DNA from 4 places in the Streptomyces sp. NPDC101219 genome. Region 2 is predicted to be linked to each of the others. Evidence: riboswitches for the same ligand, from Rfam matches in the RefSeq annotation. Region 2 holds a riboswitch; each other region holds the start of a gene.

Region 1 (7,242 bases), 120 kb from region 2:
ACATGAGCTTCAGGAACTCGGCGACGGCCTCGGGGTGCTTGGTCTTCTTCATCACCGAGTAGTAGTTGTTGGTGTTGCCGGCGATGTTGGCCGTGTCACCCTTGCCGCCCTCGATGGACGGGAAGGTGCTGTAGCCGAGGCCCTTCTCCGCGAAGTCCGGGTGGTCGGTGAGCTGCTGGGAGTAGTACCAGGAGCCCATCAGCTCGAAGCCGGCCTTGCCCGAGGCCAGCAGCTGGACCGAGCCGCCGTTGGTGTACTTGACGGAGTCGTAGTTCTTGCCGAAGGCGCCCGCGTCGACGAGCTCCCTGATCATGCTCAGGGCCTTCTTCGCGTCGGGGCTCTCCCAGGCGCTCTCGTCGCCGTCGAGGGCCTTCTGGAGCAGCTCGGGGCCGGCGATGCGGTCGAAGAGGTACTGGAACCACATCTGCGTCGTCCAGATGTCGCCGGCGCCGAGCGCGATCGGCGTGACGCCCTCGGCCTTCAGCTTCTCGACGGCTTCGAGCAGGTCGTCCCAGGTCTTCGGCGGCTTGACGCCCGCCTTCTTCAGCACGTCCTTGTTGTGGAAGAGCAGGACCGGCTGGGTGCCGCGCATCGGGATGCCGTACGACTTGCCGTCGACGACGCCGTTCTGGAAGACGGACGGCAGGAACTTGTTCTCCAGGTCAGGGTTCTTCTTGATGAAGTCGTCCAGCGGCAGCAGCAGGTCCGCCTTCACGAACGGCCGGATGCTGCCGCCGCCCCAGTTGAAGAAGACGTCGGGGGCCTGCGGGGTGCTCAGGATGGTCTGCAGCTTCTTCTGGTAGTCCGCGCCGGGGATGGTGTCGAGGACCACCTTGACGTCGGACGTCTTGTTGAACTCGTCGACGAACCGCTTCTCGACCTTGTTCGTGGCGTCCCCGTAGACCAGGACATGGATCTTGTCGCCGTCCGCCGAGGCACCGCTGTCCCCACCGCAGGCCGTCAGCCCCAGCGCGAGGGCGAGCGTCGCTCCGCAGGCGACCAGTCTGGGCAAGCGCGCGCGTGTCTTCATCGTTCGCCTTTCGAAAGTTTCGGCGTCTTCGCCGAAAGTCCATGCGCTGGGACAGTAGGTCAGGCCTGGTGAACGGTCAACGGTCATGCACCCGTTCACCCAAACCGTTATCGAGCACGTGTGGCCTATATTGCGGTCATGCACGAAGACGACGAGGTGAGCGGCAGAGTGACGCTGGCGGCGGTCGCGAAAGAGGCCGGCGTGTCGATGCCGACAGTTTCGAAGGTCCTCAACGGCCGATCGGACGTGTCCCCGACCACCCGGGACCGGGTCGAACGCCTGCTCCAGGACCGCGGCTACCGTCGGCGCGCACAGTCCGCGCCCCGCTCCCCGCTCGTCGAGCTCGTCTTCCACGAGCTGGAGAGCATCTGGGCGATGGAGCTGATCAGAGGGGTGGAGGGCGTCGCCCGCCGGAACGGGGCGACGGTGGTGCTCACCGAGAGCGGCACCCGGCACGCCCCCGCACCGGAGTGGCTCGACGGCGTGCTGCGCCGCAGACCCCTGGGCGTCGTCCTGGTCTTCTCGCTCCTGCCGGAGGACGTCAAGCGCCGGCTCAGGGCCGCGGGCATCCCGTTCGTCGTCATCGACCCGGCGGGCGACCCCGACCCCGACGTGCCCTCGGTCGGCTCCGCGAACTGGGCCGGCGGACTCGCCGCCACCCGCCACCTCACCGAGCTGGGGCACGAACGCATCGCCATCGTCACCGGCCCCGAGGACATGCTCTGCTCCCTCGCCCGCCTCGACGGCTACCGCTCGGCCATGGCCATGGCGGGCCTGGAACCCGACCCCCGCCTGACCCGCTTCGGCGACTTCCACGTGCAGGGCGGCTTCGAGCACGCGATGTCCCTGCTGGAGGGCCCCGACCGGCCGACGGCCGTCTTCGCCGGCAGCGACCTCCAGGCCCTCGGCGTCCTGGAGGCCGCCCGCGTCAAGGGCCTGCGCGTCCCCGAGGACCTGTCGGTGGTCGGCTACGACGACGTCCCCCTGGCCCAGTGGTCCAGCCCGCCCCTCACCACCGTCCACCAGCCCCTGAAGCACATGGCCGAGGAGGCCACCCGCATGCTGCTCCAGCCGGGCGACCCCGGCAAGGCCGCCCAGCGCATAGAGCTGGCCACCCACCTGGTGGTCCGGCAGAGCACGGGCCGCCCGGCGGGGGCGTGAGGGGGGCGGCGGGGGCGTGAGGGGAGCAGCGGCAAACCTGGAACTCGGTTCCTGCCCGGGAGGTGAGCAGGCGGGCTCCGGGCGCGCCGGAACTGCCGCTGCGCGCACCGTATGCTCGCTCGTCATGAAATGGTTCCGCGCACGACGCCGCAGTGACGCCGAGACGATGGCGGGTACGCCCGTGGGCGAGGCCAAGGCCCTGTACGAGGCCGGGCGTTACGCCGAGGCGGAGGCCGGGGCGCGTGCCGTGGCCCGGGCGCGCGACGACGAGTACGCGGCCGTGGCGCTGAACATCGCCGCCCTGGCGGCGGGCTCCCAGGGGAAGCACGCCGAGGCGCTCGCCACCTACGACGAAGCGCTGCCCGCCTTCGGCCGGTTCTTCGGAGCGGATCACTGGCTGACCCTGAAGCTGCGCTCGGACCGCGCCCAGCAGATGACCTCGCTCGGCCGGCACGCCGAGTGCGAGGCGGAATGCGCGGCGGTCGTCGAAGCCGCGGGCCGGAAATCGGGCCCGGAGACGCCCCGCCTGATGGCGGCCGCCCGCAACGGGCTGGCCTTCGCCCTCAACGCGCAGGGGCGGCACCAGGAGGCCGAGACCGTCGCCCGCGAGGCCCTGGCCGCCCATCCGGAACGTGACCGGCAGGCCCTGGTCCTGCGGCTCGGCCTGGCGCGCAGCCTCAACGGCCAGGGCCGCCACGACGACGCCCTCACCGAGGCGCGGACCGCCGACAAGCTGTACCGCGGCCTGCCCGGACACCAGCGCCTCCCGGACACCGGCGCCGTCGACCTGGCCTTCGCCAACGCCCTGTCGGGGCTGGGGCGCGCCCCCGAGGCCCGTCAGCGGGCCGCAGCCGCGCACGATGCCTGCCTGGCCTCCTTCGGCCCGGACCACCGCCGCACGGTCGAGGCCCGGACGCTGCTGGAGAAGATCGACGGCACCTGAGGCACCGGCGCGGGGCCGGCACGAGCGCGGGCCGGGGGCCCGCTTCCTCGGGCCGCTCACCCGTCGTCGCCGGGAGCGGGAGCCTCCGCGGAGCCAGTAGGATCGACGGGTCATCGCCGCGACGGGAGACAGGAAGCCGGTGCGAATCCGGCACGGTCCCGCCACTGTGACCGGGGAGTGCACCCCTGTTCGATGCCACTGCGCGCCGCGTGGGAAGGCGAGGGGGAACAGCGATCCGGGAGTCAGGACACTGGCCTGTCGCGGGCCCGTCCCGAGGAGCGCGGACTCCAGGAGGCTCACGTGTCCCCCTTGTTCACCCCTGCCCGCACGCGGTTCACCCAGGCCCGCACGCGCCGGTCGCCCCGTCCGTCCGTGGCGTCGCGGTCCCTTCGCCCGCCCCGTCTCCGGACGGTCGCCGTCGCCCTGTCGGCGGTGCTGCTGACCGCCGGCTGCGGTGCGTCCGGCGGCGGGACCGCCGGTGCGGCCAAGGCAAGTGCCCCGGTGCCGAAGGGCTTTCCCGTCACCGTCGACAACTGCGGTGTGCGGACGACGTACGAGCGGCCCCCGTCCCGGGTCGTCACCATCCACCAGCATCCGGCGGAACTGCTGCTGGCGCTCGGTCTGAAGGACCGCATGGTCGGCACCGCCTTCCCCGACTCCGAGGTCCTGCCGGAGCTGAAGGCGGACTTCGAAGCCGTCCCCGAACTGGCCGAGCGGGAACCGTCGTTCGAGAAGGTGCTCGATGTGGAGCCCGACCTCGTCTACGGCGGGTACGGCAGCGCCTTCGACGAGAAGCAGGGGCGTTCCCGGGAGGCGTTCGCGGACGCCGGGGTCGACACCCACCTCAACCGCGAGTACTGCGGGAAGAAGCGGGTGACGATGCGGGACACCTACGACGAGATCCGCACCGTCGGCCGCGTCTTCGGGGTGTCCGAGCGGGCGGATGAACTGGTCGCCGATCTGCGGGGCCGGGTCGGGAAGGCGGTGAAGGCGGTCGAGGGCGAGCGGCGGGTGCCCGTGTTCGTGTACGACAGCGGCGACAAGGCGCCGTTCACCGCGGGCGGCAAGAGCCTGGGCACGGAGCTGATCCGGCTGGCGGGCGGGGAGAACGTGTTCGCCGACCTCGACGACGTCTTCGGTGACGTGTCCTGGGAGCAGGTCGTCGAGCGCCGCCCCGAGGTGATCGCCGTGTACGACTACGCCGGGGCCGGGAGCGTCGAGGAGAAGAAGAAGTTCCTGCTCGCGCAGCCCGCCCTGAAGGACGTGCCGGCGATCCGCAACAAACGGTTCGTCGTGCTGCCGTTGACGGCCACCCTGGTCGGGGTGCGGTCCGCCCACGCGGTGGGCGACCTGGCGCGCGGGCTGCACCCCGAGAGCTTCCGGTGAGCCGCACCGGCACTGACGCGGTCGTGTCCGGGAGGGCCACCGCGCCGGGCCGCGTGCGCCTGGCCGCGGTCCTGCTGGTCCTCGCCGCCCTGCTCGTGGCGTCCGCCACGGCGGGGCTGGCGATCGGGTCGGTGCGGGTGCCGCCCGGCCAGGTGTGGGGCATCGTCACCCACGCGTGGGGCGTGGAGTGGGCCGAGCCCGGTTGGTCGCGGGCGCGCGAGACGATCGTGCTGGACGTCCGGGCGCCCCGGGTGCTGCTCGGCGCGGTGACCGGTGCCGGGCTGGCCGTCGTCGGAGCCGCCCTGCAGGCCCTGCTGCGCAATCCGCTCGCCGAGCCCTACCTGCTGGGAGTGTCCTCCGGGGCGTCGCTGGGGGCGGTCGCTGTGATCGTGTTCGGGGTGAGCGTGTTCGGGGCGGTGTCGTTGTCGGTCGCCGCGTTCGCGGGGGCGATCGGCGCGCTGGTCGTCGTCTACGCCACGGCCCGCACCGGCGGCCGGATCACCTCGGCCCGGCTGGTGCTGTCCGGGGTGGCGGTCGCCGCGGTGCTGACCGCGCTGCTGAACCTGCTGCTGCTGACCACCGACCGGGGCAACGAGGCCCGCGCGGTCCTCGCCTGGACCCTCGGCGGGCTCGGCGGCGTCGGCTGGGACACCTTGTGGCTGCCCGTGCTGTCCCTGGCCGTGGGCGTCGGTGTCCTGCTGGCGCAGGCCCGCAACCTCAACCTGCTGCTGGCCGGCGAGGAGGCGGCGACGACGATGGGGCTGGACGTGGCACGGTTCCGGGCCCGCCTGTTCGTGCTGGTCTCCCTCGTCACCGGGGTGCTGGTGGCGGCGGCCGGGCCGATCGGCTTCGTCGGCCTGATGATGCCCCACATCGTGCGGCTGCTGGTGGGCTCCGACCACCGCCGGGTGCTGCCGACGGCCGCGCTCGGCGGGGCGGTGTTCCTGATCTGGGCGGACATCGGCGCCCGTGTCGTCGCGGCACCCATGGAGATCCCCGTCGGGGTGCTCACCGCGCTGTGCGGGGGGCCGTTCTTCCTGTGGCTGATGCGCCGGGACGCCCGGCGCGGCACGGAAGGGGGACGGGCATGACGGACCCGACGGCCACCGGCACCGACGCCCCGGGCGGCGACGGCGCGGGTGCCGCCGCCCTCGCCGTGGAGGACGTCACACTGTCCGCGGGCGCACGGCGCCTGGTGCGGGGCGTGTCCCTGACCGCCCGCCCGGGCGAGACCATCGGGCTGGTCGGGCCCAACGGCAGCGGCAAGTCGACCCTGTTGCGGGCCGTCTACCGGGTGCTGCGGCCGGACTCCGGCCGGGTCCGGGTCGACGGCGCCGACGCCTGGTCGCTGCCGGTGCGGCGGCTGGCCCGGACCGTCGCGGCGGTGGTGCAGGACGCGGGCGCGGACTTCGACCTGAGGGTCCGGGAGGTCGTCGCCATGGGCCGCACCCCGCACAAACGGCTCCTCGACGGCGACACCGCCGAGGACGCGGCGCTGATCGGCGAGGCCCTGACGGCGGTCGGGGCCCGTCACCTCGCGGACCGCCCGTTCGACCGGCTGTCCGGCGGTGAACGCCAGCGGGTGCTCATCGCCCGCGCCCTCGCCCAGCGGCCCGCGCTGCTGGTCCTCGACGAACCCACCAACCACCTCGACATCCGGCACCAGTTGGACATCCTGGGTGCTCTGCGGCGGCTGCCCGCGACGGTGCTGCTCGCGCTGCACGACCTGAATCTGGCCGCCTACTACTGCGACCGTCTCCACGTGCTGTACGACGGCGAGGTCGTGGCCTCCGGGACGCCCGCGGAGGTGCTCACCCCCGGGCTGCTGGCCGAGGTGTACGGGGTCGCGGCGGACGTCGGTGTCCATCCGGGGACGGGGGCGCCGCACGTGACCTTCCTGCCGGGCCGCGCGCCTTCCGGGGCGAACGCCCCGGAGCGTGCCTGACCGCAGGAGACGGGACGGGGGCGGACCGGGGGACGGCGTTCAGTCGTCGCCCTCCAGTTCGCCCTCCGTCTCCAGGAACACCTGCCGCAGCTGCTGGAGCACCGCAGGGTCCGGCTTCTCCCACATGCCGCGCGACTCGGCCTCCAGCAGCCGTTCGGCGATGCCGTGCAGGGCCCACGGGTTGGCCTGCTGGAGGAACTCCCGGTTGGCGGGGTCCAGGACATAGGTCTCGGTGAGCTTGTCGTACATCCAGTCGGCGAGGACGCCGGTCGTGGCGTCGTAGCCGAAGAGGTAGTCCACGGTGGCGGCCAGTTCGAAGGCGCCCTTGTAGCCGTGGCGGCGCATCGCCTCGATCCACTTGGGGTTGACGACCCGGGCGCGGAAGACGCGGGAGGTCTCCTCGACGAGGGTGCGGGTGCGGACCGTCTCGGGGCGGGTGGAGTCGCCGATGTACGCCTCGGGGGCGGTGCCGCGCAGGGCGCGGACGGTGGCGACCATGCCGCCGTGGTACTGGAAGTAGTCGTCGGAGTCGGCGATGTCGTGTTCGCGGGTGTCGGTGTTCTTGGCGGCGACGGCGATCCGGCGGTACGCCGTCTCCATCTCGTCCCGGGCGGGGCGGCCGTCGAGTTCGCGGCCGTAGGCGTAGCCGCCCCACACGGTGTAGACCTCGGCGAGGTCGGCGTCGGTGCGCCAGTCGCGGGAGTCGATGAGCTGGAGCAGTCCGGCGCCGTAGGTACCGGGGCGGGAGCCGAAGATGCGGGTGGTGGCGCGGCGCTC
Region 2 (7,242 bases):
CCCACCGCCTTCGACCCTGATGCCATCGACCCCTATCTCGGCGGGATGCCCCGGGGGCCCCTCGGCGGCATCAGCGCCGAGCACTGGCTCGGCGTGGAACCGGTCACGGGTCGCGACCTGTTCGCACGAGTGGTGCACGGCGCCCAGGTCTCCCTGCTGATCTCATTCGCCGCCACCGCGATCGTCGTCGGTGTGGGCACCGCCGCAGGAATCGTGGCAGGCTACTTCGGCGGCCGCATCGACACCGTGCTGAGCAGGTTGATGGACCTGACCATGTCCTTCCCCTCGCTCATCTTCATGATCGCGATGATGTCCGTCGCCCAGGACGTCAACCGTGTCGTACTGATGACAGTCGTCATCGGCGTCTTCGGATGGCCCGGCATCGCTCGGGTGGTGCGCGGCGAAGCCCTGGCCCTGCGCCACCGCGAGTACGTCGAAGCCGCGCGCGCCTGCGGATCCGGCTCATGGCGCATCCTCACCCGGCAGGTGCTGCCCAACATCGCCGGCCCCATCATCGCCTACACCACCCTCCTGATCCCCGGCATGATCAGCACCGAGGCGGCCCTCAGCTTCCTCGGTGTAGGAGTACGCCCACCCACGTCATCTTGGGGCCAGATGATCGCCGAGGCCGTCGCATACTACGAGACGGACCCGATGTACTTCCTCGTCCCCAGCGCCTTCCTCTTTCTCGCCGTCCTCGCCTTCACCGTGCTCGGCGACGGACTGCGCGACATCCTCGACCCCCAGGGAGGCCGGCAATGATCGTCTACCTGGCGCGCAGGGCTCTTGGCGTGGCTGGGGTGCTGCTCGCCATCTGCGCAGTCACCTTCGTCATCTTCTATCTCCTCCCAGCCGACCCCGCCGCTGCCGCCTGCGGCAAGACATGCAGTCCCGAACGACTCGCAGAGGTACGTCACTTCATGGGACTCGATCAGCCCGTCTGGCGTCAGTTCGGTGACTACCTCACCGGCATCTTCGCCGGCCGGGACCTGGGCAGCGGCCCTCACACCATCCACTGCGGTTTCCCGTGCCTGGGCTACTCCTACGAAAACGCCCTGCCGGTGTGGAGCCTGCTGATGGACCGTCTCCCCGTCTCCGCCTCCCTGGCTTTCGGCGCCGCCTGCATGTGGCTCGTCCTGGGACTGGGCGCAGGGGTGACCGCCGCACTCAAAAAAGGCGGACTGCTCGACCGGACGCTGATGGTAGGCGCCGTGGCCACCGCCTCCCTCCCCGTCTACTTCACCGCGGTCATGCTCATCTACGGGCTGGTCCGGATCGGAGGGCTCCTGCCGTATCCCACGTACATCCCGATAAGCAGCGACCCGTTCGGATGGGCGGCCAACCTTCTGCTCCCCTGGACCGCCCTGGCCCTCCTCTACGCAGCGATGTACGCCCGCCAGAGCCGCAGCTCCATGATCGAGGCCATGACACAGCCGTACATCCGCACTGCCCGGGCAAAGGGCATGCCACGCCGCGTCGTAGTGATCAAACACGGCCTGCGCTCCGCCATGATGCCGGTGATCACCATCTTCGGCATGGATCTCGGAGCCCTGCTCGCCGGTGCCGTCATCACCGAGTCCATCTTCGGCATCCCCGGCGTCGGCCGCCTCTTCTACGATGCTCTGCAGCGCTCCGATCAGCCCGTTGTCCTGGGCGTCACCCTCCTGGCCGCGTTCTTCATCGTGGCAGCCAACGTCGTCATTGACCTGCTGTACGCCGTCATCGACCCCAGGGTGAGGAAATGATGCCGTCCACCACTGAGCCCGGCGTGCCCTTGCTGCGCGTGCGTGACCTGAAGGTCGCCTTCGACACCCCCGCCGGCACGGTCCAGGCAGTCGATGGGGTCTCTTTCACTGTCGAAGCGGGCCGCACCCTGGGCCTCGTGGGAGAGTCCGGCTCCGGTAAGTCGGTCACCTCACTGGCCGTTATGGGCCTGCACCAACGGGCACAGGTCAGTGGATCGATCACCTTGGCCGGACAGGAACTGCTTCCTCTCACTGATCATCAGTTCAGCCGGCTGCGAGGGCGGAAGATGGCCATGGTCTTCCAGGACCCTCTGTCCGCGCTGCACCCCGCCTACACAGTCGGCGAACAGATCGCCGAGGCCCATCGGCACCACTTCGGCACCCGCAGGCGAGCCGCTCGCCGACAAGCTGTGGACATGCTCGGTGAGGTCGGCATACCCGAGCCTGCCCGCAGGGCAGGTGAGTACCCTCACCAGTTCTCCGGCGGCATGCGCCAGCGCGCCATGATTGCCATGGCCCTGTCCTGCGAACCGGACCTGCTCATCGCCGACGAACCCACCACCGCGCTCGACGTCACCGTCCAGGCTCAGATCCTCGAACTCATCGCAAGAGTGCAGCAGGAGAGGCGGCTGGGCGTCCTGATGATCACCCACGACCTGGGCGTGGTGGCGCGTGTCGCCAACGACGTGCTCGTCATGTACGGCGGCCGGGCCGCTGAACAAGCTCCGGTCGATGACCTCTTCCTGCGACCTGCCCATCCCTATACCCGCGGCTTGCTGGAATCCTTGCCGCGCCTGGACGATCCCGATGATGCACCGCTACGCGTCATCCCCGGCAGTCCGCCCTCACTTGCCGCCCCGATATCCGGCTGTCCCTTCGCCCCTCGTTGCCCTCAGGCAGAAAGAGCTGAAGAACTGGTCCGCGCCCGCTGCACAGGGGAACGGCCCCGGCCACAGAAGCACTCTTCCGGCCGATCGGTGTCCTGCCACCTGCCCTTGCTCCCCGCCGTGAGGCCCCGACCCGCCCTGCCTCACAGCGAAGACGATCAGGAGGAGAAGACCCGATGATCCATGCTCGACGAGACTCCCAGAGTCCAGAGGAACGGACCGCTGCCGTCGAGACGCCCCTGATGTCCGTCCGCGGGCTGACCAAAGCCTTCCCGGGCCGCCGCGTCCGGGGCCGGGCCGCCGCTCCGGTCCGAGCAGTGGACGGGGTGGACCTCGACCTGGCGAGGGGCGAAACGCTCGGCCTGGTCGGTGAGTCCGGATGCGGGAAGTCCACTACCGGACGCATGCTTGTGCGTCTCCTGGAACCCACTGCCGGCACAGTCGAGTTCGAGGGGCGGGACATCACACACGCCTCATCGCGTGAACTGAGGCCTGTACGCCGGCGTCTGCAGATCATTTTTCAAGACCCCTATGCCTCCCTCAACCCCCGGCAGACCATCGCCCGTATCATCGCCGAACCCTTGCTGGTCCAGGGCTCCTCCGCACGGGCCGCACGGCTGAGGGCCGCGGAACTGCTGGCGATGGTGGGCCTCGGCGATGAACATCTGGACCGTTACCCGCACCAGTTCTCCGGAGGCCAGGCGCAACGCGTCGGCATCGCGCGAGCCCTGGCCACCGGACCCCGCCTCGTCATCGCCGACGAACCCGTCTCGGCGCTCGACGTCTCCGTGCAAGCCCAAGTGGTCAACCTGATGGAACGTCTTCAACGCGAGCTCGACCTGGCCTTCCTCTTCATCGCGCACGATCTGTCTGTCGTCAAGCGGGTATGCGACCGGGTGGCGGTGATGTACCTCGGTCGTATCGTCGAGATCGGTGACAAGCACGAGGTTTACACTGCGGCGGCCCATCCCTACACCCGTGCGCTGCTCTCGGCTGTACCGCTGCCCGATCCCGCACAGGAGCGTCGTAGAGAGAGGATCATTCTTCTGGGCGACCCGCCCAGTCCGGCCGCGCCCCCGACGGGCTGCAGCTTCCACCCACGTTGCCCGAAGGCACAGCCGGTCTGCCGCACCGAACAGCCTTCTCTGCAGGTTGTCGGCTCGGGAATGCGTAAGGCGGCTTGTCACTTCCCCGAGATCCAGTGAAACCTGCGTATGTCACCAAGGGATATGAAGACCGGGTGCACGGCGCCGGTGATCCCGGTCTCGCGCATGAGGCGTTCGACGGTGCAGCGGGCTACCTCGTGGCCCTGACGGTTCAGTTCCCGCCAGATCCTCCTGGCCCTCACCGGGGTCTGAAACGAGCGGTGCAACCAGGGCGGTTGGGGGGACTGACGGGCTGCGGAGAGGCGGCCGTCGAAGGTGATGTCGAAGGCGTTCAGGGCGGTCTTCCAGGGCATGGTCCAGCGGGCCTGGTCCTTGCCGGTGGGGTCCAGGCTCACTGAACTGCTCCGGGTTCGATAGACATGGCCGCCCCGGGCCCCGCGACGACTCGACCGCCCATTGGGAGACGTGACTCGATCGCTGCATAGGCCAACGTCGGCGAGGTCGTCCGCTGGGTTGACGTGACGACGAGCCGGCGGAGGTGACCGTGTTGGTGATCAACACGGACGGCGACCGGCTGCTGTCCCGCCGCGTCCAGAACGACGGGTCTGAACTGCTGGAACTCATTGGCGATGTCCTGGCGATATCCACCGACGTGCTCTGGGCGGTCGACCTCAACCACGGCGGAGACATGGACGTCTTCGGCAGCGCCGACCGCCTGGCGGGTTTCGCCGTTCTGGCTCCGCAGCCCCGTGACTCCGGCCGCGTCGGCGGCAACCTGCGCAGACCCCGCCGCTACCATCGCGGACTGTTGTGGGCCATGTACCTCTCGGCGATGGCCGGCCTGCCCGGCCTCCAAGACGTACTACCGGCGCAAGCGGAGCGAGGGGAGGGGACACAAGCAGGCCCTGCTCGCGCTCGCACGCCGTCGCCTCAACGTCCTGTGGGCCATGATCCGTGACGGTCAGTGCCATCAAAGTTCACCTCCCGTCACGGTTGCGGCTTGACAACACGATGGGGATGTCCTTCCCGCGCGTTCGAGCTCGGCGTGCACCGTGAGTAGATCGCCGGCACGTACCGGGGCCAGGAACGCCATCCCGTCGACAGAGGCGGTCACCGGGGGCCCGTGGGCGTGTCGTCCGGCGGCAGCCGCAGCTGCGTCGTCGATCAGCTTCATCACCACTCCGCCGTGGATGGTGCCGTACAGGTTGGTGTCGTGTTCGCTCATGATGTGCGCGAGCGTCACCCGTGATGCGGCCGGGTGCTTCGTGTCGGTGGGCAGGGTGGCATGTCGGTCGGCCACGTCAACTCTCCTTCGCGAGTCGGGACAAGGGCGGAACCGCATGCGAGTACGGGTGCGCGGGCAGGTGGCAGGTCTTCGGACTCGCGGGCACGTCTCGTCGTACGAGGCTCCTGCCGGCCGTCGCTTCCCAGGCCCGGTACGTCGGACCCAGTGCGTATGACGGCGGTCGTTTCCGCTCACCGCTGCGGGGCAGTCCCGGTGTCCCACCGGGTTCCCTCTCACGACGCCCTGCCGTGGGGGCCCCATGCCTTCAGGGCTATGGGGGAGGGCGGGGCGAACCAGCTGCGCGCGCGATCCTACGGGCCGCGTCTCGTCGTTCGGGGCCTGGGGCCGCCCTCAGTTCGCTGCCACCGTGCCCAGGAAGCGGATGTGCGGCCGGTCGCCCGGGCCGGAGCGGGTGACCTCGGTGCGTACGCCGTACACGTCGGCGATCAAGGGCTCGGTCAATGTGTCGCCCGGGGTTCCGGCAGCGACCACCCGGCCGCCCCTGAGGACGACGACCTGGTCGCAGTACATGGCCGCCAGGTTCAGGTCGTGCAGGGCGACGACGCTGGTGACGGGGAGTTCGACGATCAGCTTCAACAAGTCGAGCTGGTGCTGGATGTCGAGGTGGTTGGTGGGTTCGTCCAGGAGCAACTCGCGCGGTTCCTGGGCCAGGGCGCGGGCGATCTGCACGCGCTGGCGCTCGCCGCCGGAGAGCGTGTGCCAGGGCTGGTCCGCGCGGCCGGTGAGGCCGGTGCGCTCAAGGGCGCTGCGCACGGCTTCCTCGTCGGCCGCGGTGGCGGGGGTCCAAGCGCGTCGGTGCGGGATGCGGCCGAGGCGTACGACGTCGAGAACGGTCAGCTCGACGAGGGTGTCGGAGTGCTGCTCGACGACGGCAACGCGCCTGGCCACGGCGCGGCGGCCCCAGTCGCCGAGGGGACGCCCGTCGAGGGTGACGATGCCGGAGGCGGGGGCGAGGACGCCGGACAGCAGCCGCAGCAGCGTCGACTTGCCGGAGCCGTTGGGGCCGAGCACCCCGGTCACGGAGCCGGGCCGGGGGGTGAGGCTCACACCGTCGACGATCAGCCGCCCGTCGAGGGTGCGGCTCACGCGGTCGGCAGCGAGGGTGTGCGGCCCGGCGGGTGCCTGTCCACGGCCGGGCGGCCGGGTACCGGCGTCCCGCCGCTCGGTGCCGGTCGTCATCGCATCCTCCTCGTGCGGTACAGGACCAGGACGAACGCCGGAACACCGACGAGTGAGGTGACCACGCCCACCGGCACCTCCTGGGGGTCGAGGACGGTACGGGCCAGGGTGTCGGCCCAGACCAGGAACACCGCCCCGGCGAGCGCGGTGACCGGCAGCAGCCTGGCGTGCCCCGGGCCGACGAGGGCGCGGGCGGCGTGCGGCAGGACCAGGCCGACGAAGCCGATCGCCCCCGCCGAGCTGACCAGCGCGGCGGTCAGCAGCGCGGTCACGCACAGCAGCACCAACCGGGTCCGGGCGACGGACACCCCGAGCGTGGCCGCGGCGTTCTGGCCGAAGGCGAAGGCGTCCAGGGTGCGTGCGTAGCCGAGGCACAGCACGAGGGCGAGCGCCAGGACGGCCGCGCAGAGCCCCACTTCGGTCCAGCCGGCCCCGCTGAGCGAGCCGAGCATCCAGAACAGCACGCCCCGGGTGGTCTCCGCGTCGGCCGCCGTCGTCACGACGAACGAGGTCAAGGCGGAGAACAACTGCATCGCGGCCACCCCGGACAGGACCACCCGGTCGGTCGTCCCGCCGAGGGTGTGGCTGAGGAGCAGCACCAGAGCGAACGAGCTCAGGGCGCCCACGAAGGCGCCGCCGGAGACGGTCAGGACGCCGCCGCCGGCGCCGAGGACGATCACGGCGACGGCGCCGGTCGACGCACCGGAGGAGACGCCCAGGACGAAGGGATCGGCGAGGGGGTTGCGCAGCAGGGACTGCATCACCGCGCCGCACACGGCGAGTCCGGCCCCGCACACCGCGGCGAGCAGGGTGCGAGGCAGCCGCAGGTTCCACACGATGCCCTCGCGGATCGGCGTGAGATCCGTCGAACCCCAGCCCAGGTGGGAGGCGATCACCGACCACACGTCGCCCACCGCGATGTCCGCCGGACCGATGGTGATGGCCACGGCGACGGACGCGGTGAGCACCGCCAGCCCGGCGCCCAGGCCGGCGACGACGCGCACCACCCGGACGGCACC
Region 3 (7,242 bases), on a different contig from region 2:
GAGGGGCGGAGTCGGCACGGTCACCGGCCAGCAACTGGGTCAAGTACGCGGCGCAGGCCAGGTCCTCCTCGGCGCGACCGCCGTCGCCGGTGGCCACCAGCGTCACCGAGCCGGCGCCGGACGCCGACAGGGCCCGGGCCGTCGCGCCGGCCACGACGAAGCCGGCGCACAACGCCAGTTCCGCGTCGGCCACCGCGAGGGCGCCGACCGTCCCCGCGGTCGTCTTCTGGACGACGGTACGGCCGGACAGGTCGGCCTGGCGGATCAGGCCGGGGGAGTTGGTGAGGTCGAAACCGCGGGCCGGAGCCCGGTCCTTCAGGGCGAGCCAGCCGGGATGACGGTCCTTGAGCGCCAGGGCCTCGTCCTCGTCGGCCGCGAGCACGATCCTGGTGGCGCCGAGGTGGAAGGCCCAGGCGGCGGTGGTGAACGCCCGCATCACGTCGATCACGACGACGACCTCTTCCGTGCCGTCCAGGCCGGGAATGCCGGCCACACGCGCGTCCATGACGACCGATGATCGCAGCCTGCGAGAACGCTCCACAAGACGGCCCCCCGGCGGGGGAGAGGCCGGCTGTCCGGCGTGATCGTGGCCTCAGGGCGGGGCTTCCCGGCCGTACCGGGCGGCGAGGGAGAGGGCATGGTCCCGGAGCGCGGCCCGGAGGGAGGCGGGGGCGAGGGCTTCGATGTCGGGGGCGAGCCGCCAGAGCGCCCAGTGGGCGTGCTCTGTGTCCTGGAAGGTGACGTCCAGTCGCAACCAGCCGTCCGCGTCGGGAGGTTGACCGTCCGGTGCGCGGACACCGAGGGCGGTGTCGAGCAGCTCGTCCCTGCGCCCGGGGCTGACACGCACCCGCACGGTGATGTGGTCGCCGCGGTCACGGAAGCCGGCCGCCCGCTCCTTCCACAGGCGGTCGAGGTCGACCTGGTCGGGCCGGTGCGCGGCTTCGGTGAGCGTCTCGGCGGCCCGTATGCGTGCGAGGCGGTAGGTGCGGTCGGCGCCGGACCGGGTGGCCAGCAGGTAACCGCGGTCGCCCACGGTGACCAGGCCGATCGGGTCGACGGTGCGCCACTGCGCCTGCCGGCCGACGGCGGCGTAGTGGATGCGCAGCTTCCGTCCCTCCAGGACCGCGCACCGGACCTCGTGCATCGCCGTGTCGGATATCCGGTCGGTGTCGCGGCGGCGGGCGAGCAGATCGGCCGGCGGGTCCGGAAGGAGACGCCGGGCGGCGTCGGCAGCGGTCGTGCGGTGGGTCTCGGGCAGCGCGTCGAGCACCTTGCGCAGCGCGGAGGCGAGGGCCGGTCCGAGGCCGAAGACGTGGTCCCCGCGCGCCGTGCCGGCGGCCAGGAGGGCGAGGGCTTCGTCGTGGTTGAGGCCGGTGAGCCCGGTGAGTTCGGTACGGAAGTCGTGCAGGAGCTCGAACCCGCCGTGCCGGCCGCGTTCGGCGTACACGGGGACGCCGGCCGTGGACAGTGCCTCGATGTCGCGCAGCACCGTGCGGGTGGACACCTCGAGTTCGCGGGCGAGGGCGCTCGCCGTCATCCGGCCGCGGCGGCGCAGCAGCAGGACCAGGGAGATCAGCCGGTCGGCACGCATGCGGAAACGGTAGCGGCATACATGACCAAGGGTGTCGTGATATCCGGAGAGGCTTGCCCGTGTCACACAGGGACGGCGGATGCGGGCCCCCTCGGGCGCGTGCATTCGCCGTCGTAGCAGAGGAGTTGATACGGGGATGGAACGCTCGACGGTGAATCCGTGGCCGTGGTCGGTGGAGCTGGGCTACAGCCAGGGGCAGTCGGTGCGCGGCCAGGACCGGACGCTGTACTGCTCGGGGCAGGGCGCGATGGGTGAGGACGGCAAGCCCCGTCATCCCGGCGACATGGGAGCGCAGTTGGCCCTGTCCGTCGACAATCTGGAGGCCGTGCTGGAGGAGGCGGGCATGACACTGGCGCATCTGGTGCGCCTCACGGTGTACACCACCGATGTCGACCGGCTCTTCGAGCACTACGGGGTGCTGGCGGCCCGGTTGGGTGCCGCACGGGTGGCACCGGCCACCACGATGCTCGGGGTGACGCGCCTGGCGCTTCCCGAGCTGATGGTGGAACTGGAGGGGACCGCGGTCGCCTGGGACGGCGTCCGGCCGGGGTGAGCCGGACTCGGCCGTGGCAGCCCGCATCGGACGGCTGCCGCGGCCGGGGCGGCGGCCCGCCGCCCGCCGCCCGCGGGGAGGACGGGGTCCCGGCGCAACGGAAAAGGTGTCGCGGGTGCAGGAGTGGATCACTACCCTCGGCGAAGCCGGGGTCCGGTCCAGGACCGCGGACCTCCTGCGGGGACGCACGGAGGGTCGTCGGACTGAGAGTGGGTCGCACTGTGGCGTGTCGTATCAGTGAACTGGTGTTGGGTTGCCGCGATCCCGAGGCGCTCGCCCGCTTCTGGTGCGAGGTGCTGGACTTCGTGATCCTCGACCGGGAGGACGACGGAACGCTGGAGATCGGACCCCGCGAGGGCTTCGGCGGCGCGCAGCCGACGATCATCCTCAGCCGCCGCGACGAACCGGAGAAGGGCAAGTCGCGCCTGCACATCGACGTCAACCCCACCGACCGTGACCAGGACGCGGAGTTGGAGCGTCTGCTGGCGCTGGGCGCGCGCCGGGCCGACATCGGTCAGACCGGCGACGAGCAGTGGCACGTCCTGTCCGACCCGGAGGGCAACGAGTTCTGCCTGCTGAAGGCACGCCTGAAAGCTCTCTGACCCGAGGCTCCGCACCCGGGGACCCGAGGCCGCCCCGGGCCCTGTGACCGGAGGTCCCGGCCGTCGCCGACGGCACGGGCAGGTCAGTTGGCCGGCGCCGGGGGGACGGCCTTGGGCTCGGGTGCCCCGTCCTCACCGAGCCAGCGGGCCAGTTTTCCGCGCCGGCCGATGGCCCGCAGGCGCCGCTCCGCGGCGTCCCGGGTGTCGGGGGTGGTGATGAGCAGCAGTTCGTCGCCCGCCCGCAGCACGGTGTCCCGGTCGGGCACGAGCGATGTGCCGCCGCGGACGATGAGGGTGATGACGGTCGGACGCGGCAGCCTCAGCTCGAACACCGCGACGCCGTGCAGCCGGGAGCCCTCCGGGATGGCGACGGTGAGCAGATCGGCGTCCAGGACGTCGAGGGGCGCCGTCTCCACCTGGATCTCGCGCAGCGCTCCCGCGCGGACCAGGTGCAGGTGCCGGGCGACGGTCGGCAGGGTGGGGCCCTGGATGAGTGTGAACAGGATGACGAGCAGGAACACGATGTTGAGCACGTCCCGGGCCCCGTCGATCCCGGCGACGATGGGGAACGTGGTCAGCACGATGGGCACCGCGCCGCGCAGCCCGGCCCAGGAGATGAACGTCTGCTCGCGCCAGGGGATCGGGAACGGCAGGAGGCAGAGCGCGACGGAGATCGGGCGGGCGACGAACAGCAGCACCGACCCGACGACGAGGGCCGGGACGATCGCGGACGGCAGCTCGCTGGGATCGACCAGCAGGCCGAGCATGACGAACAGGCCGATCTGCGCCAGCCAGCCGACACCCTCGGCGAAGGACCGCGTGGCCGCCCGGTGCGGCAGCTGGGCGTTGCCCAGGACCAGCCCCGACAGGTAGGCGGCGATGATGCCGCTCGCGTTGACCGCGCCGGCCGCGGCGAAGGCGATGACGCCGAAGCCGACCGTGGCCAGCGGGTACAGACCCGTGGCGGGCAGGGCGATGTGGCGCAGCGCGGCCGCCCCCAGCCGGCCGATCAGCACACCGAGCAGGCCGCCGACGGCGAGCTGGTAGAGCAGGTTGAGGCCGAGCAGCCACGGGCTGCTCGGGTCGGTTTCCATGGTGGAGAACACCAGGACCAGGATGATCGTCGGGGCGTCGTTGAAGCCGGACTCGGACTCCACCAGGCCGGTGAGCTTCTGCGGCAGGGGCAGGGCGCGCAGCACGGCGAACACGGCGGCCGCGTCGGTGGAGGAGACGATCGCCGCCAGCAGCAGCGCCAACTGCCACTCCATGCCGAGCAGCCAGTGGGCGCCGGCCGCGGTCACCACGACGGACAGGCCCACGCCCACGGTGGCGAGCACGCCGGCCGGGGCCAGTTGGCGCCGGACGTCCTCCCACCGGGTGCTCAGACCGCCCTCGACGAGGATGAGACCCAGTGCCGCGGTCCCGAGGGCCTGGGCCAGTTGAGCGTTGTCGAACTCCAGACCGGCTCCGTCCTCGCCCGCGATCACCCCGACCGCGAGGAAGAGCAGCAGGCTGGGCAGGCCGATGCGGTGGGCGGTGTGGGCGGCGACGATGCTGACCAGCAGCACGGCACCGCCGACGAGCAGGGCCAGGTACATCTCGGACAGCGTCATGGGGCGTTCCCCGTGCCGTCACCCGCCGTGCGGCGGCCGCAGCGGTCCGGGAACCGGAGGGCAGGACCGCGCGCCCCGGATCTCCCGGGCGGGGGCGGGGACAGCCCGAGGCCCAGCGACCAGGGCCGCACCGGCGCCGAGAGGGAGGACACGGGTCTTGGGCGACGGCCTCCGGCCGCGTCCGGGCGGTACGCCCTCTTCCCCATACGGGGGCGCCGGTCGTCACGGTCGGCGGTGGGGGCCATCTGCTCTCCTCGCGCGGTGGGACAACACAATCACACCAGGGGCGAAGTAGCGTAGACCACGCATAACCGGCTGCGACAGCGTCGGCGGCGAGTCGGCGACCCCCCGTCCCAGGGCGGCTGAACTGCCGGAACAGGCCGACGGACGGCTCCGCCCGGCGCTCCGCCGGGAAGCCGGCCCGGAGAGTCCCCTACCGCCGCGGGGCAGGGGGCGCCCGGACACCGCGGGCCGGCCGGTGGAATGATGACCGGCGACAGGGCGACGGCGGCCCGAGGAAGCCGGTGCGAATCCGGCGCGGTCCCGCCACTGTGATCGGTGAGCGGATCCCCGACAGGCCACTGCCCCGCGAGGGGTGGGAAGGCCGGGATCAGCTACGACCCGAGAGCCAGGAGACTCACGTCGTCGCCTCCTCACAGGACACCGGGGCGGATCTCCCCGGAGAGGGGTGGTTCGGCGTGCCCGAACAGAAGGAAGACGACAGGACGACGGGGGAATCCGTCGGCGGCGTGCCGTGCCGGATCGTCGTGTGCCGGGACTGCTGCTGCGGCACGGCGAAGGTGGCCGGGGACCACGCGGCGCAGACCGCGCGCCTGCGGGCCGAGGCGCCCGTGCGGGTGTCGGACTGCCTGGACGTGTGCGACCAGGCGAACGTCGTCGTGGTGCGGCCCTCCTCCGCGGGGCGTGCCGCCGGAGCCCGGCCGGTGTGGCTGGGGCTGGTCAACGACCCGGCGGCTACCGAGGACATCGCCGCCTGGGTACGGGCCGGCGGCCCGGGCATCGCCCCCCTGCCGGACATCCTGGACCTGTACACGTTCACCCCGCCGCGCCGCCGCACGGCTCCGTGACCGGTGACTGACCCGGGGGCCGGACGCCGCCGAACAGGGCGTCACGTCTGAGGCAGAACGCGCACGACAGCCAAGCCGCCCCCTCGTGACCGGGGGGCGCGCCCGTGAACTGTGTGGTCCGCCACCGCTGACCGCCGGTCCCCAGGTCATCGGCATGGTGGCCGCGCACATGGCAGTCGGTCGCGTGACCCGCGGTCGCGTCCGCGGGGCACGCCTCCGTGCCTGGTCGGCAACCACATGCCCTCCGGGCGGAAGGTGTAGCAGGCAGCCATACCGATGCGTTCCGGTGCGTCCTTAGAGTCGCCCCATCGATGACAGGGCCACGGCGCCGGGTCTTCACGACCCGCGGCGCCCCGGCTGTTCGGGGGGCGGGACGCACCCCTGACGGAGAGGGACCGTATGGGGCTGGACAAGGCCGTCGACAGCGCGGACGAGGCGGTGGCCGACGTCGCGGAAGGCGCGTCGCTCGCGGTCGGCGGGTTCGGGTTGTGCGGCATACCGAGTGCGCTGATCGCCGCGCTGCTGGACAGGGAGGTGGGCGGCTTCGACGTCGTCTCCAACAACTGCGGGGTGGACGACTGGGGGCTCGGACTGCTGTTGCGGGCCGGCCGGATCGCCCGTATGACCAGCTCGTACGTGGGGGAGAACAAGGAGTTCGCCCGCCAGTACCTCAGCGGTGAACTGGAGGTGGAACTGGTGCCGCAGGGGACGCTGGCGGAGCGCCTGCGGGCGGGTGGCGCGGGCATCCCCGGGTTCTACACGCCCGCCGGGGCCGGCACCCAGGTCGGGCAGGGCGGGCTGCCCTGGCGGTACGGACCGGACGGGCAGGTCGCGGTCGCGTCGCCCGCGAAGGAGACCCGGGTCTTCGACGGCCGGGAGCACCTGCTGGAGGAGGGCATCACCACCGACTTCGCCCTCGTGCGGGCAGCCGTCGGGGACCGCCACGGCAACCTGGTGTTCCACTCCTCGGCCCGCAACTTCAACCCGCTCGCCGCGATGGCCGGCCGCGTCACCGTTGCCGAGGTGGAGCACCTGGTGGAGCCGGGCGAACTGGACCCGGACGAGGTGCACCTGCCCGGCATCTTCGTGCAGCGGGTGGTCCGGGTCCTCCCCGACGACCCGGCAGCCGTCCGGCGGATCGAACGGCGCTGCGTGCGCAGCAGCCAGGAAGGCGGTGCCTGACATGGCGCTCACCCGAGAGCAGATGGCGGCCCGGGCCGCACGCGAACTGGTGGACGGGACGTACGTCAACCTCGGCATCGGCCTGCCCACGCTGATCCCGAACCACCTGCCGCCGGGAGTCGAGGTCGTGCTGCAGTCCGAGAACGGCATCCTCGGCGTCGGCCCCTACCCGCGCGAGGACGAGCTCGACACGGACCTGATCAACGCGGGCAAGGAGACGGTCACGGTCCTGCCGGGGGCGTCGTTCTTCGACTCCGCGCTGTCCTTCGGCATGATCCGCGGCGGGCACATCGACGCCGCCGTGCTGGGGGCCATGCAGGTGTCGTCCTCCGGGGACCTGGCGAACTGGATGATCCCGGGGAAGATGGTCAAGGGCATGGGCGGCGCCATGGACCTGGTGCACGGTGCGCGCCGCGTCATCGTCCTGATGGAGCACACGGCCAAGGACGGCAGCCCCAAGCTGGTCGCGCGGTGCGACCTGCCCCTGACCGGAACGGGCGTCGTGCAGCGCGTCATCACCGACCTCGCGGTCGTCGACGTCACCCCGGACGGGTTCGCGCTCGTCGAACTCGCCCCCGGCGTCGGTGTCGACGAGGTGCGGGCGGCCACCGGC
Region 4 (7,242 bases), on a different contig from region 2:
TCCATGGCCATGCTGACGCTGATCACGGCGGCACTGGCCACCCGGTACCGCTTCGAGCAGACCGGCGGGTCCGATCCCGCCACCCGGGTCGGCATCACCCTGCGCCCGAACCGTCTGCTGCTGCGGCCGGTCGAGCGCTGAGTGACGTCCTCCGGTGGGCGTTCAGGCGGCCTGCGGGCCGCGGAACGTCCGCCGGTAGGCGTTCGGCGTGGTGCCCACGGCCCGCACGAAGTGGTGGCGCAGCGCGGCTGCGGTGCCGAACCCGGTGCGGCCGGCGATCGCGTCCACCGTCTCGTCGGTCCCCTCCAGCAGGCGCTGCGCGAGCAGCACCCGCTGGCCCAGGATCCAGCGGTAGGGCGTGGTGCCGGTCTCCTGCTGGAAGCGGCGGGCGAAGGTCCGGGGCGACATCAGCGCACGAGCCGCGAGCTGTTCGACGGTGACCTCCTCGTCGAGGTGCTGCTGCATCCACACCAGCACCTCCGACACCGTGTCGCCCCCCGGGCGGGGCAGGGGGTGCTCGATGTACTGGGCCTGGCCGCCCTCGCGGTGCGGCGGGACGACCATGCGCCGGGCGATCCGGTTGGCGACCTCCGAGCCGTGTTCCTTGCGCACCAGGTGCAGGCAGGCGTCGATGCCGGCGGCGGTTCCGGCGGAGGTGATCACCGGGTCCTCGTCGACGTAGAGCACGTCCGGCTCCACCGTCAGGTGCGGGTACTGCCGCTTCAACTCCTCGGCGTGGAGCCAGTGGACCGCGGCGCGGCGGCCGTCGAGGAGTCCGGCCGCGGCGAGGACGAACACCCCGGAGCAGACGCTGGCCACCCGGGCGCCCCGGGCGACCCCGCGGCGCAGCGCGTCCAGCAGGTCGGGCGGGAAGGTCCGCGAGCCGAAGCCCCGTCCGGCGGGGACGGCGATGAGGTCGGCGCTCTCCAGACGCTCCAGGCCGTGCTCGACCTGCAGCGTGAAGCCCGATTCGGTGCGCACGGCCGGGCCCTCGGCGGAGGCGACCGCGAAGTCGTAGCCGGGCAGGCCGTCGTCGGTCCGGTCGGTGCCGAACACCTCGCAGACGACCCCGAGTTCGAAGGGGTTGACGCCGTCGAGCAGAACGACGGCCACATTGCGCAGCATGCCCCCAGTCTGCCTCGCCTCTGGCAGTAAATCGAGGGTGCGCGGCAGTCCTGCCACTGTCGGTAAGGAGCATTCGACGTAACACTGGTGTCTATGGATACGACACAGACGCAAGCACTGATCGGAATGCTCTTCGTTCTCGGACTGTTCGCGCTGATGATCCTGCCCGCCGTGGTCGGCATCGTGCGCGACCGGCGGATCGACCGCCAGCTCCGGCAGGCCGAGACCAGGCCCCTGCCCCGCCGTAACGCCGCCCTGCGGGCCGTGCCCTCGGACACGTCCGGCCCGGCGCGGAGCGCCGACCCGCACCACACCGCCCGGGCGGCGTGAGGCGGAGCGGCACCCCCGCGGGTGCCGGACCGGACGGACCTCGGGTTCCGGCCCGGCGGTCCCCTAGAAGTCCTCGTCCAGGTCGACCGTGCCCTCCACGGCGACCTGGTACGCGGACGGCCGCCGCTCGAAGAAGTTGGTCAGCTCCTGGACGCCCTGCAGCTCCATGAACGAGAACGGGTTCTCCGAGCCGTACACCGGCGCGAAGCCCAGCCGGGTCAGCCGCTGGTCGGCGACACACTCCAGGTACTGCCGCATCGACTCGGTGTTCATCCCCGGCAGGCCGTCACCGCACAGGTCGCGCGCGAACTGCAGCTCCGCCTCGACCGCCTCCCGCAGCATGTCCGTCACCTGCTGCCCCAGCTGCTCGTCGAACAGCTCCGGCTCCTCCTTGCGCACGGTGTCGACCACGTCGAAGGCGAAGGACATGTGCATCGTCTCGTCGCGGAACACCCAGTTGGTCCCGGTCGCCAGGCCATGCAGCAGGCCGCGGCTGCGGAACCAGTACACGTAGGCGAAGGCGCCGTAGAAGAACAGGCCCTCGATGCAGGCCGCGAAGCAGATCAGGTTCAGCAGGAACCGCCGGCGGTCCGCCCGGCTCTCCAACCGGTCCAGCTTCTCCACCGAGTCCATCCACCGGAAGCAGAACGCGGCCTTCTCCCGGATGGACGGGATGTTCTCCACCGCGGCGAAGGCGGCCGCCCGGTCCTCCGGGTCGGGCAGGTACGTGTCCAGCAGGGTCAGATAGAACTGGACGTGCACCGCCTCCTCGAACAGCTGCCGGGACAGGTACAGCCGGGCCTCGGGGGAGTTGATGTGCTTGTACAGAGTCAGCACCAGGTTGTTCGCGACGATCGAGTCACCGGTGGCGAAGAACGCCACCAGCCGTCCGATGAGGTGCTGCTCGGACGGGCTGAGCTTCGCCAGGTCGGCCACGTCGGAGTGGAGGTCGACCTCCTCCACGTGCCAGGTGTTCTTGATGGCGTCCCGGTAGCGCTCGTAGAAATCGGGGTAGCGCATGGGGCGCAGCGTCAGTTCGAAGCCCGGGTCGAGCAGGTTCTGGGTACGGGTGGGGCTGGTCATCACTGGCAGGCCTCGCAGGACTCGGGGTTTTCCAGGGAGCAGGCGACGGCGTCGTCGGGCGCCGCCTGCGGGACGGGGACGGCCGCCGGGCTCTGGGCCCGGGCGGCGCGGGCGATGCGGGTCGCCGGACGCGACCGCAGGTAGTACGTGGTCTTCAGCCCCTGCTTCCAGGCGTACGCGTACATCGAGGACAGCTTCCCGATGGTCGGCGTCTCCAGGAACAGGTTCAGCGACTGCGACTGGTCCAGGAACGGGGTGCGCGCGGCGGCCATGTCGATCAGTCCGCGCTGCGGGATCTCCCACGCCGTGCGGTACAGACGGCGCACCTCCTCGGGGATCCAGGCGAAGCCCTGCACCGAGCCGCCCGCCTCGCGCAGCGCCTCACGCGTGCGCGCGTCCCACACGCCGAGCCGCTTCAGGTCGTCCACCAGGTAGGAGTTGACCTGGAGGAACTCACCCGACAGCGTCTCGCGCTTGAACAGGTTGGACACCTGCGGCTCGATGCACTCGTAGACGCCCGCGATCGAGGCGATGGTGGCCGTCGGCGCGATCGCCAGCAGCAGCGCGTTGCGCATCCCGGTCCGCGCGATCCGCTCGCGCAGCGCCGCCCACCGCTCGGGCCACGCGAGGTCCGTCGCGTAGTGGTCGGGGTGCAGCACGCCGCGGGCGGTCCGGGTGTGCTCCCAGGCCGGCAGCGGGCCGTTGCGCTCCGCGAGGTCCGCGGACGTCTCGTAGGCGGCCAGCATGATCCGCTCGGCGATCCGGGTGGACAGCGCCCGCGCCTCGGGGGAGTCGAAGGGCAGCCGGAGCTGGAAGAACACGTCCTGGAGGCCCATGGCCCCCAGTCCCACCGGCCGCCAGCGGGCGTTGGAACGCTCCGCCTGCTCGGTCGGGTAGAAGTTGATGTCCACCACCCGGTCCAGGAACGTGACGGCCGTGCGCACGGTCGCGTCCAGCCGCTCCCAGTCCAGGTCGCCCGCCTCCGGGTCGACGAACGCGCCCAGGTTGACCGACCCCAGGTTGCAGACTGCCGTCTCCCCGTCGTCGGTGACCTCCAGGATCTCCGTGCACAGGTTGGACGAGTGGATGACGTGTCCGGGCGTGGCCGTCTGGTTGGCGGTGCGGTTGGCCGCGTCCTTGAAGGTCATCCAGCCGTTGCCGGTCTGCGCAAGGGTGCGCATCATCCGGCCGTACAGCTCCCGCGCGGGCAGCGTCCTGCGGGCCAGGCCCTTCGCCTCGGCCGCCCGGTAGGCGACGTCGAACTCCTCGCCCCACAGGTCCACCAGTTCCGGCACGTCCGCCGGGGAGAACAGCGACCACGGGGCGTCGGCGTCCACACGGCGCATGAACTCGTCCGGCACCCAGTGCGCCAGATTCAGGTTGTGCGTACGGCGGGCGTCCTCACCGGTGTTGTCGCGCAGCTCCAGGAACTCCTCGACGTCCGCGTGCCAGGTCTCCAGGTAGACCGCCGCCGCGCCCTTGCGCCGCCCGCCCTGGTTCACCGCGGCGACCGAGGCGTCCAGCGTCTTCAGGAACGGGACGATGCCGTTGGAGTGCCCGTTGGTGCCGCGGATCAGCGAACCCCGGGCGCGGATGCGGGAGTAGGCCAGGCCGATGCCGCCCGCGTGCTTGGAGAGGCGGGCCACCTGGTGGTAGCGCTCGTAGATCGAGTCCAGCTCGTCCCGCGGGGAGTCCAGCAGGTAGCAGGACGACATCTGCGGGTGCCGCGTACCGGAGTTGAAGAGGGTGGGGGAGGACGGCAGGTAGTCCAGGCGGCTCATCAGCCCGTACAGCGCGGCCACCTCGTCCACCGACCGGGCGCTGTCGTCCTCGGCGAGCCCGGAGGCGACGCGCAGCAGGAAGTGCTGCGGGGTCTCGACGGCCTTGCGGGTGATCGGGTGACGCAGCAGGTAGCGGCTGTGCAGGGTGCGCAGCCCGAAGTAGCCGAAGCGGTCGTCGGCCGCGGTGTCGACCAGGGCGTCCAGCCGGTCCCCGTGCCGGCGCACGAACGCGGCCGTGCGGTCGGCGACGAGGCCCTCGCGGTGACCGGTGGCCACGGACGAGGTGAAGGAAGTGACGCCCTGCGAGGCGGCCTCCTCGCGGATGGCGAGGGTCAGCAGCCGGGCGGCGAGGCGGGAGTAGGCGGGGTCCTCGGAGATGAGCCCGGCGGCGGCCTCGGTGGCCAGCTCCCGCAGCTCCGCCTCGTCCGCCCGCGCGGACCGGCCGCGCAGGGCGGCGGCGGCCACCCGGCCGGGGTCGGCGTCGGTGAGGTCGGCGGTCAGCACGGTCAGGGTGCGCAGCAGCGCGGCACCCGGGCCGTCGCCCTTGGGGGGTACGTCGCTGGCTGAGACCGGATCCGCTGGCGCGATGGTCACGTGGGGCTCTCCCTCGCTCGGCACGGGGCCTCGTCGAGGGCAGGGGGCAGCACGGGACGCGCACGGCGTCGTGCGTCCACCGGCCCATTCCGCGAGGCCCGGACGTCGGAGCACCCGGGCCGGACGGCCGGGCGCACTGTCGGCAGGTCCTCGGACTGAAGCCCGTGCGGGGACGCGTGGGGACGCGAACACGCACAAGTACACCGTTGCGGGACAGTTCCGGATTCGCACCGGATTCCCCTGCGGCGACAACGAGCATGAGCATACATCTTGTGCCGGGCGTTGCGGACAGCCCCATATCTTGTGGCGCGCCCGGTGCCGGAGCGCCGGTGTCAGAGCGTCAGCTCGTAGGACAGCAGCCTGAGGTCGTCCACGTGCGGGAGCGGGTTCCAGTCCCGGTGCGGGGCGCGGACGAAGCCCAGTCGCTCGTAGATCCGGTGCGCCGCCCGCATGCTGGTCTGGCTCGACAGCACGACCCGCACGCAGCCCTCCAGGGCCCGCGCCCGGTCCACGCACGCCCGCACCAGGGCCTCCCCGGCGCCCCGCCCCCGGGAGGCCCGGTCGACCGCCGGCATCCTGATCTCCGCCTCGCCGGCCCCGGCCAGGTCCGCCATCGGCCCGCCGTGCGGCACGAACGTCACCCCGCCCAGCACCCGGCCGCCGGGCGGCGGATCGCCCTCCACGGCGACCAGCACCTCGGCCGCCGCGGCCCGCTTCGCGACATCCCTCAGTTCGCCCAGGTACGCGTCGCTCTCCCCGAAGTCGAGGAGCCCGTCGTCGAGATAGGCGCGGGCGGTGAGCGCGCCGAGCGTCGCGTACTCGGCGGGCAGGGCGCGGCGGATGGTGATGTCCATGGGGCGAGTCTGCCCCGGCACGGGGCGGGGGGCCGCCGGTTTCCGCCGTCGGCCCGCCGCCCCTCGCCCCTCGGGGGCGTCAGTGCGCGCTGCCCGCCGTCGCCGGCGGGAGCTCCACCTTCACGCCCGGGTCGCCCGCGTCCGCCGTGTAGTCCTGCGGCTGCGTCTCGTCGATGCCCTCGGGCGCCTTGGCGGCCCGCAGGACGAACGTCAGCACCACCGTCACCAGCACGTTGATCACGAACGCGGTGAGACCGATGTAGCCGATCTCGCCGATGCCCGGGATCTCCTTCGCCGAGCCGCCGAAGTGCTTCTGCGTCGGCGACGCCACCCCGTATGCGGCGACCGTGCCGTAGACCATGCCGACCGCCCAGCCGCCGAGCAGCGCCCAGCGGTGGAACCAGCGGGTGAACAGGCCGCCCACCAGCGCCGGGAAGGTCTGCAGGATCCAGATGCCGCCCAGCAGCTGGAAGTTGATCGCCACCGTCTTGTCCATGGTCAGGACGAAGGCCAGCGCACCCACCTTCACCAGCAGCGACACGATCTTGGAGACCTTGGTCTCCTGCGCCGGTGTCGCGTCTGGCCGGATGAAGTCCTTGTAGATGTTGCGGGTGAACAGGTTCGCCGCCGCGATCGACATGATCGCCGCCGGCACCAGCGCCCCGATGCCGATGGCCGCGAAGGCCACGCCCGCGAACCAGTCCGGGAACATGTCCTCGAACAGCTGCGGGATCGCGAGCTGGCCGTTCTGCACGGACACGCCCGCCGCGATCGCCATGAAGCCGAGCAGCGCGAGCAGACCCAGCATGAGCGAGTACAGGGGCAGGATCGTGGTGTTGCGGCGGATCACCTCACGGCTGCGCGAGGACAGCGTCGCCGTGATCGAGTGCGGGTACATGAACAGCGCGAGCGCCGAACCCAGCGCCAGCGTCGCGTACGTCCACTGACCCGCGTCCCCGGGCACCAGCGCGCCGCGCGGGGCCCCCGTCGCCGGGTTGGTCTCGTCGAAGGCCGCGCCCGCCTTGGCGAAGATCTCGTCGAAGCCGCCCAGCTTGATCGGGATGTAGATGATCGCCACCGCGATGACGAGGTAGATCAGCGTGTCCTTCACGAACGCGATCAGCGCGGGCGCCCGCAGCCCCGACGAGTACGTGTACGCCGCCAGGACACCGAACGCGATCAGCAGCGGCAGGTCCTTGACGAACCAGTTGGTGTGCTCGCCGCCGCCGATGCCCATCACGTCGAGGACGGCCTGGATGCCGACCAGCTGGAGCGCGATGTACGGCATCGTCGCCAGGATGCCGGTCACGGCGACCGCCAGCGACAGCCCCTTGGAGCCGAACCGGCCGCGCACGAAGTCCGACGTCGTCACATAGCCGTGCTTGTGCGACACCGACCACAGCCGGGGCAGGAAGGTGAAGATCAACGGGTACACCAGGATCGTGTACGGCACCGCGAAGAAGCCCGCCGCGCCG

Evidence for each region. A riboswitch is a leader RNA that binds a small molecule or an ion and turns the genes downstream of it on or off. The one in region 2 is predicted to bind cobalamin.
Region 1: it holds a riboswitch for cobalamin, as region 2 does, so the genes downstream of both, ACIRPP_RS10460 (ABC transporter substrate-binding protein) here and ACIRPP_RS09995 (acyl-CoA thioesterase) in region 2, are expected to answer to the same signal.
Region 3: it holds a riboswitch for cobalamin, as region 2 does, so the genes downstream of both, ACIRPP_RS31025 ((2Fe-2S) ferredoxin domain-containing protein) here and ACIRPP_RS09995 (acyl-CoA thioesterase) in region 2, are expected to answer to the same signal.
Region 4: it holds a riboswitch for cobalamin, as region 2 does, so the genes downstream of both, ACIRPP_RS13945 (ribonucleoside-diphosphate reductase subunit alpha) here and ACIRPP_RS09995 (acyl-CoA thioesterase) in region 2, are expected to answer to the same signal.

The regions. Positions count from the first base shown of each region.
Region 1 is NZ_JBIWOK010000004.1:400,958-408,199, forward strand. It holds gene ACIRPP_RS10445 (ABC transporter substrate-binding protein) at 1-1,030, opposite strand, end outside; gene ACIRPP_RS10450 (LacI family DNA-binding transcriptional regulator) at 1,169-2,191, shown strand; gene ACIRPP_RS10455 (tetratricopeptide repeat protein) at 2,316-3,134, shown strand; cobalamin riboswitch at 3,240-3,393, shown strand; gene ACIRPP_RS10460 (ABC transporter substrate-binding protein) at 3,507-4,520, shown strand; gene ACIRPP_RS10465 (FecCD family ABC transporter permease) at 4,517-5,611, shown strand; gene ACIRPP_RS10470 (ABC transporter ATP-binding protein) at 5,608-6,465, shown strand; gene cobN (cobaltochelatase subunit CobN) at 6,505-7,242, opposite strand, start outside.
Region 2 is NZ_JBIWOK010000004.1:285,825-293,066, reverse strand. It holds gene ACIRPP_RS10025 (ABC transporter permease) at 1-762, shown strand, start outside; gene ACIRPP_RS10020 (ABC transporter permease) at 759-1,745, shown strand; gene ACIRPP_RS10015 (ABC transporter ATP-binding protein) at 1,745-2,812, shown strand; gene ACIRPP_RS10010 (ABC transporter ATP-binding protein) at 2,809-3,837, shown strand; partial or broken gene ACIRPP_RS10005 (IS3 family transposase) at 3,876-3,974, opposite strand; partial or broken gene ACIRPP_RS10000 (transposase) at 4,418-4,742, shown strand; partial or broken gene ACIRPP_RS09995 (acyl-CoA thioesterase) at 4,754-4,963, opposite strand; cobalamin riboswitch at 5,108-5,257, opposite strand; gene ACIRPP_RS09990 (ABC transporter ATP-binding protein) at 5,375-6,223, opposite strand; gene ACIRPP_RS09985 (iron ABC transporter permease) at 6,220-7,242, opposite strand, start outside.
Region 3 is NZ_JBIWOK010000025.1:17,556-24,797, forward strand. It holds gene ACIRPP_RS31000 (2-phosphosulfolactate phosphatase) at 1-505, opposite strand, end outside; gene ACIRPP_RS31005 (helix-turn-helix transcriptional regulator) at 593-1,591, opposite strand; gene ACIRPP_RS31010 (RidA family protein) at 1,728-2,144, shown strand; gene ACIRPP_RS31015 (VOC family protein) at 2,366-2,746, shown strand; gene ACIRPP_RS31020 (potassium/proton antiporter) at 2,830-4,359, opposite strand; cobalamin riboswitch at 4,874-4,998, shown strand; gene ACIRPP_RS31025 ((2Fe-2S) ferredoxin domain-containing protein) at 5,109-5,447, shown strand; gene ACIRPP_RS31030 (CoA transferase subunit A) at 5,847-6,629, shown strand; gene ACIRPP_RS31035 (CoA transferase subunit B) at 6,631-7,242, shown strand, end outside.
Region 4 is NZ_JBIWOK010000006.1:202,830-210,071, forward strand. It holds gene ACIRPP_RS13925 (cytochrome P450) at 1-141, shown strand, start outside; gene ACIRPP_RS13930 (GlxA family transcriptional regulator) at 163-1,125, opposite strand; gene ACIRPP_RS13935 (hypothetical protein) at 1,219-1,455, shown strand; gene ACIRPP_RS13940 (ribonucleotide-diphosphate reductase subunit beta) at 1,519-2,538, opposite strand; gene ACIRPP_RS13945 (ribonucleoside-diphosphate reductase subunit alpha) at 2,538-4,913, opposite strand; cobalamin riboswitch at 5,037-5,185, opposite strand; gene ACIRPP_RS13950 (GNAT family N-acetyltransferase) at 5,246-5,767, opposite strand; gene mctP (monocarboxylate uptake permease MctP) at 5,847-7,242, opposite strand, start outside.